DNA from 2 places in the Clostridium sp. 001 genome. Region 1 is predicted to be linked to the other one. Evidence: riboswitches for the same ligand, from Rfam matches in the RefSeq annotation. Region 1 holds a riboswitch; the other holds the start of a gene.
The links. Region 1 has a riboswitch for thiamine pyrophosphate ahead of thiW (energy coupling factor transporter S component ThiW). Riboswitches for the same ligand answer to the same signal wherever they lie in the genome.

Region 1 (10,616 bases):
TGCCACCTTTTTCATGGGCGAAAATGGTTATTTGGATAATAGAAAACATACAAGTAATACATTAGAATTTTTGAAATCTCAGTCACCTCATTATAAAGGAGATAGTAATTATATTGAGAAACAAGCAGTAAGTGATTCCAATGTCATTACTGCAAATGGAACAGCAGCATTAGAATTTGCTAAAGAAATTATGCTATATTTAAAGGTTAAACCTGCAGATGAAATTAATAAATGGTATGAATTTCATAAACATGGAATGTATCAAAAGTAAATTACACTTGAGAAAATAGTATAATTATGATTATTTATATCTAGATATATTTTTAAATATACATTTATAATCAAATGTGTTATAAATGTATATTGCACTCCCAGCCAAGGATAATACCAATAGGCTATATATGATTATAAATTTTACTTTACTATGTTTGTCCAGTTTATAATAGGAATCTGTTTTATACCTAATGGTAAAATTATACGTTTGATAAGCACCTGATGCCATAATAAAAAGTAATATTATCTTACTTTTTAATTTATTTACTGATATAAACAAATATATTAAAAATGGAAATCCAATATAACATAGAATAGGAGATATTGATTCAACTATATGTCCGCCATCAAGAGGCTTTACAGGTATTAAATTGCTCAAATTTATTATTATTGAAGTGAAACTTAATACTAAAAATGTATAATCTCCTGCAATATAATAAATTATATAGCAAATAAGACCACATATCCCTCCTAATAATGGTCCGCCCAGTGCAATAAGTGCATTTTCTTTGCAATTTTTAGGATCTTCATGAGTTATATACGCTCCAATTGGGGTGAACCCTCCAAAAGTGACATTCAGTTTCAAAAATTTTGCTGTAATATAATGTCCCAGTTCATGAACAATAAGAATAGATAGATATCCTACTGCATATTTAAAATTTATAGCAACCCCTAATACTAAAACGGTGAAAGAAATTATTAAAGTATTGGATAATATTTTTTTAACATTTAGCTTCTTATTTAAATTCTTTTTTCCTGTCATTTATGTATCTCCTTGTAATATTTACAGTATTACTTGCAGGAATATTTTTGACAATGCTAAGAATTGTATGGAAGTGTAAATTGAAAATTGAGAGACTTAAACGGAAAGGAATGTAGCCAATAATATAGCAATTAAGAATTCAATCTTGCATAAAGAATACCTTTTTTAATTGCTTCTGCTAATCCTTTAGGATTTTCCCAAGCCATTGAATGTCCTGCTGCTTTTACAATTTCAATATTTATATTGTGTTTTCCAAGCTCAATTTGGTCATCATCTGGAAGAGATTTTTCACCAAATATAAATGTTTTTTTACACTTAAGTGAATACAGCATGTCACGCCATGATGGATTTCCTCCCTCAACTGCAGATTTTGAAATTCTACTAATTGCTGTAGATGAGCAAACTGATAATGCTGATGCCCACATAGAATTATGGATAGTATTTTCATTGATAACTTCATCGAATATACTATTCACAAAGTCGTCTTCTCTAAAGCTCCCAAATTCATAACTTGATGAATCTTCACTGCTTTTATCTAGATTTGATTCGCTTAAAATAATTGCCTCAACACTATCTTTACATTTATCTGCAAGTTCAATTGCAATAGGTCCACCTAAACTATGTCCAAAAATAATAAATTTATGTAGATTTAAACTCTTAACGAAATTATATAAGTACCCTGCATGTTCTTTTACAGTATACAAATAATTATCAGGTTTATCGCTAAAGCCACTTCCAAGCAGATCTACTAATATTCGTCTGTGATTTATTAAATCAACCTGTGCAGCTACTTCTGGATAATCAAATGATCCGGCACATCCTAAGCCATGAATAAATAGTATAGGTGTGTCTTCACCAGGAAAATCATGATATCTCATTTTATTTTTCAAATTGTCTACTATGTATTCTTTCATAAAATCCTCCATATTTAATAAATATACAGTCTTAAATCTGTAATATAAAGTGATAAGTGTTTTTAGATACAAACCTCAAACAAATTCATTATAACATATTTATTGATACTTTTTGAGTTTATGAAAAATTAAGACCAATTTTAAATATGCCTTCTAGTAAATATATGTAGAAATTTTACTTGAAGCTTACGCTGCGTAAGCATTTATATTTATAGATAAGGTTACATTATTTCAAGGAGGGGAAAATATGGATCTTAAGATTCAATATAATTGTTTAAATATTAATTGGGATGACGTATGTGAGATATTGAAAAAAGCTGGAATGTCATATTTTGAAGGAAAGGTGCATGAGAAAGCTTTTAAAAATAGTCATACCGTTATATTTGTTTTTGATAATAATAAATTAATTGGTTTTGGTCGTGCAATTTCAGATGGAACTTACCAAGCTGCAATTTATGATGTAGCAGTATTACCTGAATATCAAGGTAAAAATGTTGGAAGAACAATTGTTAATGGTATTTTAAATCGTATTCCACAGTGCAATTTTATATTGTATGCTTCGCCTGGTAAAGAAGCTTTTTATGAAAAATTAGATTTTAGAAAAATGAAAACAGGAATGGCATTGTTTTACAATAAAGAAAAAATGCAGATAAAAGGCTTTATTGAATAGATCCTGACAAGTGAAAGACAGAAACATTTTTCCAGCCAATTTGCAAAGCACAAGTGCCTTAAGCCCCTTGAATTAAATGGCTGAGGCCACTTTTTTTGCTTGAATGTGAAAAAGTGAAAAACGGTTGCAAAAATTTCAACAGAAGTTGAACCTTAACATGAGATGTATTTAAATAATGGTATAGTAAATTGCATTAGTCCAAATAATAATACTTGAACTTTAACATGAGATGTAAAGATAAAAGATGACAGTAAATATGAGTTTTAGCATGATAGAATATATGGAATAAAATGTTTATCATATATAAATGGAGGAATGATGCCATGGGAGAATTGTCCACCTTGCCCAATATTGGAAAAACAGTTGAACAACAATTAAATCAAGTTGGGATAGAAACGATAGAACAATTAACAAAGATCGGAAGCAGGGAAGCTTGGTCGAGAATAAAAAGCATTGATCATTCTGCGTGTATAAATAGGTTGTATGCTTTGGAGGGTGCCATAGAGGGGATTAGGTGGCATAATCTTTCAGAAGGAGTAAAAGAAGAACTGAAAGATTTTTACAATACATTTAAATAATTGTGCAATTAGTTCACATAATCAAATATAGGATTTCTAATTGAAGTCAGATTCCAAGTTAGAAATCCTATACTTTTAAAAATTAATATTAGCATCCATAAAACTGTAGATATTTTTCAATATTTGATTTTATATATTCGGCACTGTGATTACCACAAAATACATGATTTTGAGAAGTTACGCCTTTTTCCTTCAATATTTTATGTAAAATTAAACAGCCTTCATAAAATCCACCTTCGTCCTTATCTCCAGCATCAAGATATACATCAATATCGGAAGAAATATTATTGTTTCTGGCAATATGTATGGGATCATATTTTTCCCATATATCCATGTCTTTAAAATATGGTTTGTCTTCATCTTCAAGTTTCAGTTCTAAAGCAGGCATATGTCCTCCAACTTTTGAAAACATAGATTGATGTCTTAGGGCATTGTGAAGGGCTGCATAACCACCGGCAGATATTCCACCTATGTATCTTCCTTTTCTATCTTTTATGGTATTAAAGGTTTTATCTGTTAGAGGTATTATTTCTTTTATAAAATAATCTTCATACATTCCAAGATTTATGATTCTATTGCTATTCTCTGGATCAGGTACTTCTTTACAGATTAAGGATGAATTCAAGCCGCGGCTGTTTTCATATCTTGGACATACAATTATCATAGGTTTTATTTTTCTGCTATTTATCATTTCATCGGTTTTAGTATCTATACCAAGCTCAAGAAGTATATTTTCATTTCCACTTCTTCCATGTAGAAAATATAATACAGGCAGGGGAGCTGAGTCATTATGGCTTTCAGGCAAGTATACTGATACAGCCATTTCTTTACGAAGTATATTGCTGTAAAAATTTATTTTTTCTACTTTTGATTTTTTCACTTTTTATCACCACTTTAAAAATTTTGTAATTATTAATAGAAGGTACTTGTATTATAATAATTGTATTGGAGGTATAAAGCAAGAATTGTATTGCTTAAATTTAGCACAATTTTGATCATATATTTGGGTGTTGTTCATATATGATAGTCTGTATTCTATTTTGAATGTATGAAAAATTGATTATTGACTGATGCCTTGGGTACTGGTTTATACTATGAATAGTATCTAAGGGGGAATTTTTAATGAAGATAAGTGAAGTTATGGAGATCACATCTCTTACAAAAAAGGCCATAAACTACTATGAGGAAAATGGACTTATCAGTCCTTCAGTAAATAAGGAAAATAACTATAGGGATTATACTAAAGAAGATATTGAAAAATTAAAGCAAATCTCTGTTTTAAGAAACTTTGATATACCAGTAAAAAAGATTAGAGAAATATTAGTGAACCCTAAAGAAATGGAAAAGATATTTACAGAACATTTAAATAAGATAAAGGCAGAAATTTTAAATATGGAAAGATCCAAGGACATTTTCCAGCTGTGCATAAATGACATTAATTTTCCAAATTCCGATGTAGGCAAAGTTACTGATGACATGATGCTGTTAAAAAGAAGCCTTGACATGAGTGAAAGGGAAAAAGAAGGATATATGAAAAAAGAGCTGACACGCATCTTTCCTGGATTTTTTGGTAGATACATTTGTTTGAAGTATTCAAATTACCTTGATGAGCCAATTGACAGCAGGGAAAAGGAAAATGCCTGGATTCATCTTGTTAAAATACTTGACGACAGTCATGAGTTAAAAGTTAATAAAGAAATATTAGAAAGCATGGAATCAGATGAAATTGATTGGAATTTGCTTGAAGAAATAATTAAAAACAGAGATAAAGATTTTTATTCAATGAATGAAGAAGACATTCAAAATTATGTAGATAATTTGTATGATGCTGAGTTAACTGAAAATGATTTGAAATTATTAGAGCAGTTTATAAATTATGCAAGTTCTAAGGATAATATAAAATATGTGAACGATTTACTTAAATTAATAGATGAAGATTTAAAGGTACTCAGTTCAAAGTACAAAAAATTTCAAAAAAATCTTTCATCAGTTAATTGTGAAATGAAAAAAGTGTACACAGAGAATTCAAAAGTTAGTGCTGATGAAATTGAAAATAATATGGGTACAACTACTTTACCTGAGATGACTTTTGTTGGCTGTGAATATAAAAAAATTATTATACCTGGCAAAACACCTAAGCTAGTTGAGAATTTTAGAAAAAGGATTGATGAAATTAGTAACGTGATAAATCCTGGTGATATTTATACGATAAATGGAATAGACAGTCTACCTCAATATGAAAAGCCTAAAACTTTAATTCACAAATTCAGATTTTCATTTATAGTAGGGGTACAAGTTTTAAAAGCAGAACAAATACCGAAAGACATGCAAGTATTTACTATACCTTCTCATAAGCATGCTTGGTATACTACTTTAGAAAGTAAAAGTTTAAAGAGCTTTATGAAAAATGAAATACCTTTAATTACATTTATTTCCCAGGCACATAAGATTGTTAAGTTTCCCGTGCTGACGTTATATAGAAGTGACTATAAAGGTACCAGGGAGTCAGCTGTTTATAACTATATGCCGGTAGAATAGATGGAACGTACTTGCTTCAGGTACGTTCTCAAATTTTTAAAGCCATTTTATCCTATTTTAACTCACACTTTATTTTGTTTATTATAGTATTATCAGAAATTGTAAATAAATTATCTATAAGATCAGTTCTAAAACTTCCTATACCGGTAACATGCTGAGAAAGTTCTCCGCATATTCCCATAAGTGATACAGCTAAAATAGTACTACCAAATATATCTAAGGAAGAAATATAACTTGCTATAAGTGCAGTAACCATACATCCTGTACCTGTTACCATTGAAAGCATTTCACAGCCGTTTTTTATTAAATATGTTTCGCTGCCGTTAGTTATTACATCTACTGCACCAGTAGCTGCAATAACAGAATTTGTTCTAATGGATAGTTTTTTCACAATTTCTATATTGTCATCTGTTATCTTATCACATTCTCCTGCATCTATTCCTTTTGCATTGCTTTCTATACCACAAATTGATCTTATTTCAGATAAATTACCTTTGATGACGTCTGGATGACACTGAGAAATAAATTTTTTTGCATAATTAAACCTCAATTTACTGCAGCCAACACCAACAAGATCGATTACTTGAGGAATCTTTTCTTTAAAAGCCGTTTTACCTGAAATCAACATGGATTTCATTCTAACATCGGTTATATTTCCAAGGTTAACGCCAAGTGCGTTAGAGGCAGATGTAATTTCAGAAACCTCTAAAGGATGTTCGGCCATGATAGGCTTTGCCCCGATAGCAAGTATTACATTTGCACAATCATTTATTGAAATTGGATTTGTAATATAATGAATAAGGGGTTTTTTTATTTTAACACTGCGTTTTATTTGCAATAGGTTGTTTATCGGTATCTGTTGATTTGTCATAGACTTTTACCCCCAAGTTTTTCTGAATCTTTATAAGCATTCCATTTTTGCTTAATGCTCCTAAAAAAATAAAGGCAATTATTCCACCAATAATTGTAGCAGTAAAGAACAAAGGAATATAAAACATAAGTGAAAGTCCTTTTTTGCCCCAGAAATATGTCATAATAGGCGATGAGACAATAGCACCTATAATACCTGTTCCAATAACTTCACCTAAAACTGCAAAAATTAAAGTATTCTTAGATATTCTATATAAAAGTCCTGCCAAAAAAGCTCCAAAAACAGCACCCGTCAAAGCTAAAGGTGGAATTCCCATAAGAAACATTCTTATAATTCCAATACAAACAGCACAAAGCAGCGCATACCAAGGTCCAAAAAAAACTGCACATGTAATATTTATAACAGAAGACATAGGACACATTCCTTCTATACGAAGAATTGGCGAAATGACAACTCCCATTGCCACCATCATTGCAAGCATAAGTTTTTTTAATAGTTTCGAGTTTCTTTCCATAATAAAATACCTCCATAATAATATTTATTTTCTAAAGTTGTCACATAGGAAATAAACATCATTATTGTAGGCATAATTTTAGAGTAACCAAATAGCAATTCCCTATATGACAAATCATATTGGTCGCGGTCGAAGCTCAAAAGCTTCCTCTCACCTTGAAACACAAGTTCCCTCGCTATTTAGTTGTACTTTTGTTATAAAGCCCCGGGCGCTCCCCCAATGCTTTTTAAATATAAAAAATGGAATATACCTTGTAAGGCACATTCCATTTACACTCATAAAACATATAAAAATAGTATAAATTAAATATTTCCTTACGTCGGCATTATCCGAATCAAGTTATAGGTCGAAGTATATACTTCCTCTCAGCATGCTTAAACAGGCTCCCTTTTTATGAAAATCATACCATATGTTTTCTATGTATGCAAATTTTTTTTATTTTATTATAAATATTTTTTAAATCCTTTAACGACATCATTGTTATATCCAATTGATTCATAAAATTTATGAGCATCTTTCCTCTTGAAAGCCGATACCAACATGGTAAAATAGCAGTCTCTCTTCCTGGCAAAGTTTTCAATAAAAGTCATTAGAGTCTTTCCGATTCCCATCCGTCTACAATTGTTTTTTACAATTACATTTTCAACAACCATAAATGGCTTACATTCGCCGCCAAGGTCCTGGCAAATAATACCTAACAATGAACCAACTAAATTATTATCACCATCTTTTGCTCCAATTAATATATAGTTTTTATTTGAATTAATTAATGTAAACTTATCTTTGAATTTTGGAAAATTTGTTTTTTTACTTAAAAGTTGCTCATATAAATTTGATAAGTCATTTAAATCATCATATGTTATTCTAGTTATAGTAACCAAATTTATTTCACTTCCTTTTTAAAATTCTAAGTTCACATCACATTATAGTTTAGAATTTTACATTTTTTATTGCTTTTACTGCTGTAAATATTGTTTAAAATGCTTTGAAATAAACACTATGCAGAAGGCCATTCTTAAAAATTTTTACCGTGTACATCTGCAGCTGACTGATCTATTTGTGTGCTTTTTTTATTATGCATTCTAAAAGCAGTGAGCACTGCTCCGAAGGCACATACAATAGTCAGAACAATATATACATATCTCATTCCATATACAAAAATATCATCTCTTCCTATAACATAGTCTGTCACACGATATCCAATTTTAATGCTCATAAAACTATATAGGAGACTCGTGGAAAGTATAATTCCTATAATTTGTCCTAAGTTTCTCACAAGAGAATTGACACTGCCGGCTATTCCCAGTTTATTTTTAGGAACTGTTGACATTATGAGTGAATTATTTGAAGGTTGAAATAATGATTGTCCTAAAGCTAATACCACAATATAAATTATAATCTTCGTGATAGAAGAATATTGATTTAAAAATGACAGAAATATAAAACTTATACTCATAAGCAAAAGTCCTAAAAAACTTAAAAGTTTGGAGCCTATTTTATCTGACAAATTTCCTGAAAGCGGAGAAATCACAGCCATGACTAAAGGCTGTACCATCATTATAAGACCTGTTATATTAGAGTTTAGTTTCATTGCATCCTGAAGATAAAAAGGTATTATAATTGTTGAAGCACTTAGACAAATGAATGAAATAGATGCACAAAACAAGCTTAGAGAAAATACATTGTTCTTAAAAATTTTCATTTGTATGAGAGGTTTTTCTATTTTATTTTCTAATACAATAAATACTGCTATAAATAGAATGGATACAATAAATATTGTAATTATAACAGGATTCTTATATCCGACCTTCTGTCCTTGAATCAGGGAACCAAATAAAAGTACCATTGACAGGAAAATAAAGGTTGATCCTTTTACATCAAGTTCACTATTTATTTCTTTATTTTGGGTTTTACTATGAGGCAATACTTTTAAAGCAGTGATAAATGCAATTACTCCGATAGGTACATTGACGAAAAATATATAATTCCAGCTTAAATAGTAGGTAATAAATCCACCTGCAGGTGATCCTATTAAGGTTCCCAAGGCAACAGAGGATGCCAAAATTCCAAGGGCTTTTCCCCTTTCATTTCTTGGAAAAACCTGAGTTATAATACCTTGATTGTTAGCCATGTAAGCTGAAGCACCAATGCCTTGTATAATTCTAAATATAATAAGTTCTGTAAATGAAGTTGAAATGCCGCACATGAAAGAAGCTATAGTAAAGACAACCATTCCAAATTTAAATACCTTCATTTTGCCTATTATATCACCTAGTCTTCCAAATATTAAAATAGTTGAGCAAATCGAGATGATATAACTTGCTACAACCCATTCTATAGACACCATGGGTACTGAAAGTTTTTTTGACATTACAGGCAGAGCTACATTCACAATATTAGAAACAAGACAGGACATAAAAGTCATAGATATAACAACAAGTAAAATTCCGTATTTATTTTTATATTCCATGTTAGTTAGATAACCCCTTTCTTTTTAAAATAGTAGTATTTTATTGATATTTACTAGTGAAACATCTAGATATATAATAACAATATACATATTGAGTTTCATTGAATATATTGATTAATATTAGTACTATATTGATATGAGGAGATGCTGCAATTATGAATAAATCCCAAATTAATTATTATTATAAAGATATGCCCAATAGAAATTTTTTCGTAGATATATTCAAAGTAAAAGTTAATGGGCCGGGAGCTACATTTGAAGAAAACTGGCATGAGCATCTTCAATTTTTTTATTTTATTAAGGGTAGTGCCTTGATCAGGTGTAATTATAAAAGTATTCATGTAAAAGCTGGGGATTTTATAATTGTAAACAGCAATGAACTTCATTACTGTGAAAGCTTATGTGATGATTTAATATATTATATTATAAGGGTTGACCTTTCATTTCTCTTTAGTAGTCAGATGGACTCCTGCCAGACCAAGTTTATGGTACCACTGGCAAAGAACCTTATTTTATTTAAAAATCTAGTTAGAAATGATAAGGACATACTCAATTGTGCAGATAAAATTATTGATGAGTATTTTTCAAAAAGGCTTGGATATGAACTGGCTGTAAAAGCATATATATATGAGATTATTGTATTGTTACTCAGAAAATATGTTGAAAAAATTTTAACAGCAGGTCAATTTAACTGTCGAGTTGATAATCTAAACAGATTAAAAAATATATTTTTGTACATCAACGAAAATTTCACTGAAAAAATAACTTTAGATGAAATTTCAGAAATGGCTCATATTAGTAAAGAGCATTTTTGCAGGACATTTAAACAAATTACAGGTAGATCTCTAACGAATTATATAAATAATCTTAGAATACAAAAAGCAGGTTTATTGCTGCAGAAAACTGATTTAAATATAACAGAAATAGCACTGAATTGTGGATTTAGTGATATAAATTATTTCAGTCGTATATATAAAAAAGTTAAAAATGTATCACCGCTGAATTTTAGAAAAAATTTCTGTAGT
Region 2 (10,616 bases), 220 kb from region 1:
CCCTTCTTACATTTTTATCTATATATTACAAGTATCGAAATATAATTTAATTACTGAATAATTACTTTCAAATATTAAACTTATTGTGTATAATTCATTTTAGGTAGCTTTGTAGATAAGCGTTGGTGAAAAGTCTATTCTAAAAAAGGAGTAATGAAAATGTTATTTATTGAGCACCAAAATACGAACCCATATATGAATCATGCAATTGAAGAATATGTAATGCAAACATTCAATGAGGATTGTTTTATCCTTTGGAGAAACAGACCCTGTGTTTTAATAGGCAAAAATCAAAATACCCTTTCAGAAATAAACATAGACTATATAAAAAAACATAATTTATCAGTAGTAAGAAGAATGTCAGGGGGAGGAACTATATTCAATGACCTGGGAACTTTAAATTTTACCTTTATATCTGTAGGTGAAAACAATGCTTTTGCAGATTTTAGTAATTTTACGTATCCTATAATAAGAGCATTGAAAAAACTATCTGTAAACGCAGAGCTTTCTGGTAGAAATGATTTGGTTATAGATGGTAAAAAGATTTCAGGAAATGCCCAATATAAACATGGAAATAAAATTTTGCATCACGGAAGTATTTTGTTTTCTGTTAATATGAAAAATTTGAATGATGCTCTTTACGTAAACCCTATAAAATTTTCAGATAAAGCTGTTAAATCTGTAAGAAGCAGGGTTACAAATATATATGATTATATTAAAAGTGATATGACTATAATTGAATTCAAAGAATTTTTGATGAAATCAGTTATAAGTGAAGATGAAAATCCTAAAATATATACATTTTCAAAAGAGGAATGGAAAAAAATAAAAGAAATATGTTATCATAAATATGAGACTTGGGAATGGAATTATGGACATCTTAAAAAGTTTAATTATTCTAACGAGAAAAAATTTCCAGGAGGAATTGTACAGGTTAATATATATGTAAAAAAAGGTGTTATAGGTAATATAAAATTTTTTGGAGATTTTTTCAGCAGCTGCGAGATTGGTGAATTGGAAAATAAGTTTCTAGGAATTAGGTATGAAAAAGAAGAAATTCTGAAAGCACTTGAAAACGTAGACATGGAAAGATATATGCATAATATAAACAAAAAAGATATTATGGAGGTTATGTTTAAATAGTAGTATACTAATTTTGTGGAGATGTGTTAAAAAATTAGCATATTTTAAAGAAGAAACGAGGGATTGTATTTTATGTATAAGAGAAAACCTGAGTGGTTAAAAATAAAAATAAGAGGCGGACAAGTTTCTCAGGATGTAAAGGATATACTTAAAAAATATTCTTTAAATACTGTATGTGGTGAGGCAAATTGTCCTAATAGAATGGAATGTTTTAATAAAAGCAGGGCAACTTTTATGATACTTGGGAAAAATTGTACTAGAAATTGTACTTTTTGTAATGTAACTAAAGGCAAACCTGAAAAAGTTGATGAAAAAGAACCATTTAATGTGGCACAAGCAGTGGATAAACTAAAATTGAAATATGCAGTAATAACGTCTGTTACAAGAGATGATTTAGAAGATGGAGGAGCTTCTCATTTTGCTAGTGTTGTAGAGGAAATAAGAAAGCTTAACAAAAATATAACAGTAGAAGTTTTAATACCAGATTTTAAAGGAAGTGAAACTGCACTTAAAAAAGTAGTGAATTCAAAACCTAATGTAATAAATCACAATGTAGAGACCACACCTGCTTTATATAAAGAAGTAAGACCAATGGCAGTTTATAAGCGTTCATTGGAACTTTTAAAAAGAGTTAAGATTATGGATAGCTCAATTTTAACAAAATCAGGATTTATGTTGGGGCTTGGAGAAAAAGAAAAAGATATTATAGAAGTATTAAAGGATTTAAGAAAGGTGGATTGTGACATTGTTACAATAGGTCAGTACTTACCACCTTCTGCAAAGCATCATCCTGTTGTAGAGTATGTTCATCCTGATCTATTTAAAAAGTATAAAGAAATAGCTTTAGAATTGGGTTTTAAATTTGTATCATCTTCCCCACTAGTGAGAAGTTCCTATCATGCAGATGAAATGCTTGAGGGCTAATCTGCTTTCAAGCATTCTAGTTATATCATTTTGATATAAAATTAAAGTATAATCTCATTTTGATATAGATTTTGTATCATTTTGATACCAATGAACTTAGAAAAATTTTTTAGCATAAAATTTTTGAATTAAATATCAGAGCTTGTCCTACTGCTGACGCCTATTAAAAATGTTCTGCAAAAATTATTAAAAATATATAGAAGATTGGCATATATATTGCTATGTATATTAAAGGAATACAAATTTATATATTTTTTTTAAAATTCTAGGAGGTCTTTATTATGCATATTCCAGATAATTATTTAAGTCCATCAACCTGTGCTGTTATGGCAGTGGTAATGCTGCCAGTTTGGGCAAAGGCCGTAAAAAAGGTAAAAAGTGAAATAAGTCCAAAAAAAATGCCTATGCTAGGTGTTTGCGGAGCATTTTCTTTTCTTATAATGATGTTTAATGTACCTATACCGGGAGGAACAACAGCTCATGCAGTAGGGGCAACTTTGATAGCAATTTTACTTGGACCTTATGCAGCCACTATTGCAGTTACTATAGCACTACTTATACAGGCACTTTTCTTTGGGGATGGAGGAATACTTGCTTTTGGAGCTAATACTTTTAACATGGCTTTTATAATGCCTTTTGTAGGATATACTCTATACAGCATTATAAAAGGTAAACTGAAGAGCCCTAAAGGGGAATATATTGCAGCTTTTATAGGATCGTATGTAGGAATTGTGGCGGCATCTTTTATGGCATCTGTTGAATTTGGCCTACAGCCTTTATTATTTACAGATGCAGCTGGAAAAGCACTTTATTGTCCTTATCCTTTAAAAATAACTGTACCGGCAATGGTAGGAACTCATCTTTTAGTAGGAATACTTGAGGGAGCAATAACTGCAGCAGTATATGCTTATGTTAAGAAAATGTCACCGGATGTGATATATGAAAATAAAGGTGGAAGCAAAAAACCACTTTATGGACTTTTGGCAGCTCTTGTAGTTTTATGCCCTTTGGGACTTTTAGCTTCCGGAGATGCATTTGGTGAATGGGATTCAGATGGTATTAAATCTCTTATAGGATATATACCTAAAGGATTTCAAAATGGAATGCACTATAATGCTATTGCATCGGATTATTCTATAAAAGGAATGAATGACGTTGTAGGTTACATTATTTCAGCAGTGGCAGGAATAGCACTTATAATGATTGTATTTAAAGTAATATCTTCTTTAAGAAAAAACGCCGTAGATGTAGATAATAAAAATACTACTGCTAATAAATAAAATAAGTAAAAACCCCTTTTATACAAAAGTTAAAGGGGGTTTTTACTTATTTTTCAGAAACTATATTTTTTAAAGCATTTACTAATGCATCTATATCTTGCTTTTTATTAAAATATCCAATACCTATTCTAATAGCACCAATTTCATAAGTCCCCATTATCCTGTGGGCTGTTGGAGCACAATGAAATCCAACTCTTATCATTATGTCATATTCCTTATCCAGCTTAAAAGCAATATCTTCACCAGACGTATTCTCTATATTAAATGAAATAACACCTACTATTTTTTTCGCATCTTTTGGGCCATATATATGAATTCCTGGAACTTCCTCTAATCTCTTAAGGGCATACTCAATTATTTCATTTTCTTTATCTCTTATCTTGTGTATCCCTAGATCATATATGTATTTAATTCCTTCTCCTAAACCAACTATTCCAGCTACATTTAAGGTGCCTGCTTCTAATTTATTAGGATAATAATCAGGTTGATATGGATTTTTGGAATCCTCACCAGTTCCTCCAGATTTTAATGGCCTTATACAATTAGTATTGCAATTTATTAAAAGTCCTCCTGTGCCAGTAGGTCCCAAAAGACTTTTATGACCTGTGAAAGCAAGAATATCTATGTTGTCTTTTTGTACATCTATAGGGTAAGCTCCAGCTGTCTGGGCACTATCTACTAAAAATAGAATTTTATGTTTCCTGGCTATAGCTCCTATTTCCCTTATAGGTTGAATAGTTCCAAGCACGTTAGAAGCATGAGTGAATACAATTAGCTTAGTATTTTTCTTTATTAATTTTTCTATATCACAGGCTTTTGATATTCCTTCATTTGTACAGGGAAGCGTAGATATTTCTATACCTATGTCCCGTTCAAGAGTTTTTAAGGGCCTCCATACAGAATTATGCTCCAAGCTACTTGTGATAACATGATCTCCTTGACTTAAGATCCCATTTATTACTAGATTAAGTGAATCTGTTATATTATAAGTAAAGATTATGTTAGATGGGTCTTTACCGTTAAATAACTTACATATATTATCTCTGCAGTTAAATATAAGTCTATCAGCTTCAATAGCTGATTTGTAAGCTCCTCTTCCTGCAGTGGCCCCTATGTTCTTCATAAAATTTGAAATTGCATCTACAACTGCAGGTGGTTTTGGATAAGATGTAGCAGCATTGTCTAAATAAATTCCCAATACGATTATCTCCTTTCTTTAGGTTTCCTAGATTTATAAAATATAATTAATTCAACATTATCAATTTTTAATTAAAATGTTAATGTATATAAATCTGGATCTTTTTATAAACCTTATAATTATATTATAACTTTATTATAAGAAGTTAAAGGGGTATTTGGGTGTAAATCTCCAATTACTTATTGAAGGTATAAAAATGTACAGTTTAAAAAATTAAACATATATGATATAATTTACATGTAAAATTAAATAATCTAGGGGGGTCTATGTTATAGGCTGAGATAGAACTGTTAGTTCTGACCCTCATACCTGATCTGGATAATTCCAGCGTAGGGAAGAGCTTTATATAGTTTTAAAATGCAACTTTATAAGGTTGCATTTTTTTATTTATATAAAGATGAATATGAGGGAGATTTAGAATCACCTCCTTTTTTATTTAACATAGTTTTTGAAAAATATGTTAAGGGAGATGTTTAAAATGAATTACACGACACAAATGGATGTTGCTAAAAAAGGCATAATTACAAAGGAAATGGGAAGGGTAGCTGCTAAAGAAAATATGAAACCACTACAACTAATGGAATTAGTTGCACAGGGTGCAGTTGTAATACCAGCTAATAAAAATCATAAATCATTAGATCCAGAAGGTGTGGGACAATACCTTAAAACTAAGATAAATGTAAACTTGGGAATTTCAAAGGACTGCAATTGCATAGAGGACGAACTAGAAAAGGTTAAGACAGCTTTAGAAATGAAAGCAGAAGCTATAATGGATTTAAGTTGCTTTGGAAAAACTGAAGAATTTAGAACTAAACTAGTAGAAATGTCACCTGCTATGATAGGAACAGTGCCTATGTATGATGCAGTGGGATTTTATGACAAAGAATTAAAAGACATAACTGAAGAAGAACTTTTAGGTGTAATCGAAAAACATGCGCAAAATGGTGTGGATTTTATGACTATTCATGCAGGTATAAATAGAGAGACTGCAGCAATTTTTAAGAGAAATGAAAGACTTATGAATATTGTATCCAGAGGTGGAGCTTTAATATATGCATGGATGGAATTAAATGGAAAAGAAAATCCTTTTTACGAGCATTTTGATAAGGTTTTAGATATATGTGAAAAATATGATGTAACTATAAGTTTAGGAGATGCTTGCAGACCAGGTGCTATAAAGGATTCTACAGATGCTTCACAAATTAAGGAGCTTATGACTTTAGGAGAGCTTGCAAAAAGAGCTTGGAAGAGAAATGTACAAGTTATGATAGAAGGACCAGGGCATATGAGTTTAGATGAAATAAAAGCAAATATGCAGATAGAAAAGAAATTGTGTCATAATGCACCATTTTATGTGTTAGGACCTTTAGTTACAGACATAGCACCAGGTTATGATCACATTACATCAGCTATAGGAGGAGCAATAGCTGCATCTTCAGGAGCAGATTTTCTATGTTATGTAACTCCAGCAGAACATTTAAGACTTCCAAACTTAGAAGATATGAAAGAAGGAATCATAGCTACTAAAATTGCAGCTCATGCAGGAGATATTGCAAAGGGAATAAAAGGTGCAAGAGACTGGGATAATGCTATGAGTAAAGCTAGAAGAGAGCTTAATTGGAAAAAAATATTTGATTTATCTATAGATCCAGAAAAGGCAAGAAGATATAGAGAAGAATCAAAACCAGAAGGTGAACATACATGTACTATGTGTGGAAAAATGTGTGCTGTTAGAAATATGAATAAGGTTATGGAAGGAAAAAATTTAAATGTTTTAAGAGATGATGATTGATGTACGAGCTTAAAGGAATTCAAGAAGATAAGCCGAAAGAGGCTTGTGGAATTTTTGGCGTATTTTCCAATGAAGATATTTACTTAGGTAATATCATGTATTATGGCCTTTCGGCTCTTCAACATAGAGGACAGGAAAGTGCAGGAATAGCAATTTCAGATGGAGAACAGATTAACTGCTATAAAGGTATGGGATTAGTTTCTCAGGTATTTGATGTGGAGAAATTACAAGAGCTTAAAGGGAAAATTGCTATTGCACATAATGGAAATATAACTAATGCAGAGGGGCTTAAAGAAAAATTAAAAGCCAAAGGTGCTGTTTTTAAAACTACTTCAGATTCAGAAGTAATTTTAAAGCTTTTGGAAATGGAACCTCATGTAGAAATAAAAGACAAGTTTATTAATGGACTTAAATATTTAAAAGGTTCCTATTCTCTAATTCTTTCTACTAAAGATACATTAATAGCAGTAAGAGATTCTTTAGGCATAAGACCATTATGCATAGGAAAATTAAATGGCAATTATGTTATAAGTTCAGAAAGTTGTGCATTATCTTCTCTGAAAATAGAATTTATAAGAGATGTTAATCCTGGAGAAATGATTATTATAAGTAATAAATCAATGGAAAGTGTTAATGTTTTTAAGAAAAAAATTATGGATTTTGTTCATTTGAATATATATATTTTGCTAGAGGAGACAGTATTATAGATGGAATAAGTGTGTATGAATCTAGAATTAGTGCGGGAAAAAAGTTATATAAAAATCATGCTGTTGAAGGGGATATAGTTATTGGTGTACCGGATTCTGGTATACCTGCAGCTATAGGTTATTCAAAGGCTTCTGGAATTCCTTATGGGCTAGGTTTTATAAAAAATAAATATGCAGTAAGAAGTTTTATATTTCCGCATAAAAATCTAAGAGAAAGTATGGTAGACATAAAGTTAAGTCCTTTGTTTAATGAAATAAAAGGGAGAAGGGTAATAGTTATAGATGATTCTATAGTTAGAGGAACTAGTTGTAGAAAAGTTGTTAAATCTTTATTAAAAAATGGAGCAAAAGAAGTTCATTTTAGAATTGCATCACCTTCTATAAAATACTGCTGTCATCTAGGTATTGATATAGGAATAAAAAAGGAACTTATAGCAGCTTGTAAAAGTATAGAGGAAATAAGAAAAGAAATAGGTGCTACTACTTTAGAATATTTAAGTTTAGAGGAATTTTGCTAAATTTTTAATGAAGAACAAAATTTATGTAAAGGATGCTTTAATGAGAAATATCCAAAAATATAATAACAAAATTGAAATCATACTTAAAAACTCTATATCTATAGATTTTTTGCTTTGAAATCGTTATAGGTTTGTAAATTAATATAACTGTAATTTTCAAGTTATATTTCGTATGTTATTATATAGGTATAACTATTTTAGTAAAAATTATAGAAAAGGGAGAGATACACTTGAAAGAAATTCATTATAACAGTACTAGGGGATTAAATGGAAATTATACTGCATCTCAAGCTATACTAAAAGGAATATCAGAAGATGGTGGATTGTTTGTTCCAGACAGCATACCTTTTGTGAATGAAGAAGAATTACAAAAATTTAAAAATATGACTTATAAGGAATTAGCTTTATGCATAATTGGAAAGTTTTTCACTGATTTTACTGAAGATGAGTTGAAGAAGTGCATAGACCTAGCTTATGACAATAAATTTGAATCAGATGAAATAGTACCTGTAAAGAAAGTTGGGGATGTATTTTATTTAGAGTTGTTTCATGGACCAACTTTAGCTTTTAAAGACATGGCATTGTGTCTTCTACCACATCTAATGCAGGCTGCTGCAAAAAAGCAAAATTTGCATAAAAAGATAGTTATACTTACGGCAACTTCTGGAGATACTGGGAAGGCAGCACTAGAGGGTTTTGCAGATGTAGAGGATACAAGAATAGTAGTGTTTTTCCCTGAAAAAGGGGTAAGTGATATACAAAAAAGACAGATGGTTACCCAGGCAGGCAAAAATACTAAAGTTATAGGAATAAAGGGAAACTTTGATGATGCCCAGACTGAAGTTAAGAAAATTTTTAATGATGAAGAATTAAAAAAAGAATTGGATGAAAAGTCTTATATGTTTTCTTCTGCTAATTCCATAAATATAGGAAGGCTTATACCTCAAGTAGTATATTATTTTCATGGATATATGGAACTTTTAAGGAAGGGGCAAATAAAATTAGGAGAAAAGATAAATTTTGTAGTTCCTACAGGTAATTTTGGAAATATACTTGCAGCCTATTATGCAAAAAAAATGGGTTTGCCTATAAATAGACTTTTATGTGCTTCAAATGATAATAAAGTATTATATGACTTTTTAAAAAGTGGAATCTATGATGCTGAGAGAGAGTTTATAGTAACTATATCTCCTTCTATGGATATACTCATATCCAGTAATCTTGAAAGATTCATATATGATATAAGCGGAAATGATTTTTTAGTTGTACAGGGGTTAATGAAAGATTTAAATAAAAATAGAAAGTATAGTGTAAGTGAAAATATGAAAGAAAAATTAAAACTGCTTTATGGTGGATTTGCAAGTGAAGGAGAAACACTTAATTCTATAAGTGATGTTTTCAAAAGTTACCATTACTTAATGGACACACATACTTCAGTGGCTTATTCCGTGTATAGAAAGTATTTGCAGGATACAGGAGATGACACAAAAACCATTATTGTTTCTACTGCAAGTCCTTTTAAATTTACAAAATCCGTAATGAGTGCTTTAGACGATAAATATAAGAATCAAAAAGATTTTGACCTTATAGAAGTAATGAGCAAAACTGCTTCTCTCGAAGTTCCTAAACCTATAGAGAAACTAATGAAAAGTGAAGTTATTCACAGTACTGTATGTGAAAAACAACAGATGAAAGATGAGATTAGAAAATTTTTATTATAATTAAATGTAAATTCTCCCTTCTTTACAAAAAAATTTTTACATATAATAACAAAAAATATACATCAATATAAGTATAATAGTGAGTCGAATATTGAAAATTAAGAGTATAAATATTCGATATATAATGTATGAAAATGCTAGGATGTATTTATAAACAGTAGTATAATATAAAATTAGAAGGTAGTTGAAAATTAGTGTTAAATTATTTTTTGTAGAGAAACTAATAAAATAGTATGAGCAGTTTATATAAATTTATAATACTATAGTATGAGGAGTTGTTGTATATATTCATGAGGAAAAATTTTCTTGTGAATATACAGAAGTTTAGCACTTAAAAAATTTTTAGGACGGTAGTCCTTTGGATTATAAAGTCTTATGAATATTTACAGTAGAAGTAATAGATTCCGATTTTTACTGGAAATTATACGGAAAAAATTTGCATAATAAAAGCATCCTTTTTATAATGGTTTTGCTGAAAACTAAAAATAAAAGGATGCTGATAAAATGAGTAAAAGTTATTTAAAACAATTACTTACTTATATTAATAAAGTATATGATATAGGTGAAAAAATCAATAGTTTAAAAGATAAAAGAGTAAAATCTCCAGTAAAAGTTTCAACAATAGTTTTCGTAGTGTTATTTGGATTCATGCTTCAAATAAGAAGTTTCAATAGATTAGAACATTGGATTGAAAAGAATAAATTTAAAAAAGTGTTACCTAAAAATACTAAAATGCTGCACATTGACGCAGTCAGGCGGTGTTTAAGTAACTTTGATATGGATGGCTTGAAAAACATTCATATCAGCATAATAAAAACAACTATAAAAAACAAAGTATTTCGAAATGGTACTATTGATGGTTTAAAAGTAGCTGCCATAGATGGTGTAGAGTTATTTGAAAGTACTAAAAAATGTTGCAATAAATGCCTTTCTCGAGAGAATAGAGATGGAACTACCCATTATTTTCATAGATCTGTAGTGTGTGCAACAGTAGGATCAGACCCACATATTATTTTAGGTCAAGAGATGCTTGAACCTAAAAAAGATAGTTCAAGTAAAGATGAAGGTGAAATTACGGGTAGTAAACGACTAATTAAGAAGTTATATAAGAAGTATCATCATTTCGCTGACATCATAGTGGCTGATGCTCTTTACTGTAAATCTACTTGGATAAAAGAAGTTCTTTCTATAGGAATGGATGCATTGGTAAGAGTAAAAGATGAAAGGCTGCACATTGTAAAAGATGCATTAGCCCTATTTAAATGCCGGGAGGCAGATAAAGATTGGACTGTAAAGGAAAATGTAAATACCTATAGAAAGATTAAAGCGTGGG

Region 2: it holds a riboswitch for thiamine pyrophosphate, as region 1 does, so the genes downstream of both, thiC (phosphomethylpyrimidine synthase ThiC) here and thiW (energy coupling factor transporter S component ThiW) in region 1, are expected to answer to the same signal.

Annotation. Positions count from the first base shown of each region.
Region 1 covers NZ_CP020473.1:1,538,035-1,548,650, reverse strand. Annotated here, with positions in the region: gene B5S50_RS06990 (type 1 glutamine amidotransferase family protein) at 1-271, shown strand, start outside; gene B5S50_RS06985 (site-2 protease family protein) at 302-1,036, opposite strand; gene B5S50_RS06980 (alpha/beta fold hydrolase) at 1,168-1,950, opposite strand; gene B5S50_RS06975 (GNAT family N-acetyltransferase) at 2,198-2,620, shown strand; gene B5S50_RS06970 (TfoX/Sxy family protein) at 2,944-3,198, shown strand; gene B5S50_RS06965 (esterase family protein) at 3,287-4,078, opposite strand; gene B5S50_RS06960 (MerR family transcriptional regulator) at 4,321-5,736, shown strand; gene thiM (hydroxyethylthiazole kinase) at 5,789-6,574, opposite strand; gene thiW (energy coupling factor transporter S component ThiW) at 6,552-7,121, opposite strand; TPP riboswitch at 7,416-7,521, opposite strand; gene B5S50_RS06945 (GNAT family N-acetyltransferase) at 7,565-8,002, opposite strand; gene B5S50_RS06940 (MFS transporter) at 8,137-9,591, opposite strand; gene B5S50_RS06935 (AraC family transcriptional regulator) at 9,747-10,616, shown strand, end outside.
Region 2 covers NZ_CP020473.1:1,322,934-1,333,549, reverse strand. Annotated here, with positions in the region: gene B5S50_RS05965 (lipoate--protein ligase) at 160-1,143, shown strand; gene lipA (lipoyl synthase) at 1,216-2,067, shown strand; gene cbiM (cobalt transporter CbiM) at 2,349-3,347, shown strand; gene B5S50_RS05950 (aminotransferase class V-fold PLP-dependent enzyme) at 3,394-4,545, opposite strand; TPP riboswitch at 4,792-4,898, shown strand; gene thiC (phosphomethylpyrimidine synthase ThiC) at 5,024-6,337, shown strand; gene B5S50_RS21525 (amidophosphoribosyltransferase) at 6,337-7,044, shown strand; gene B5S50_RS21520 (phosphoribosyltransferase family protein) at 7,056-7,562, shown strand; gene thrC (threonine synthase) at 7,793-9,283, shown strand; gene B5S50_RS21515 (transposase) at 9,788-10,616, shown strand, end outside.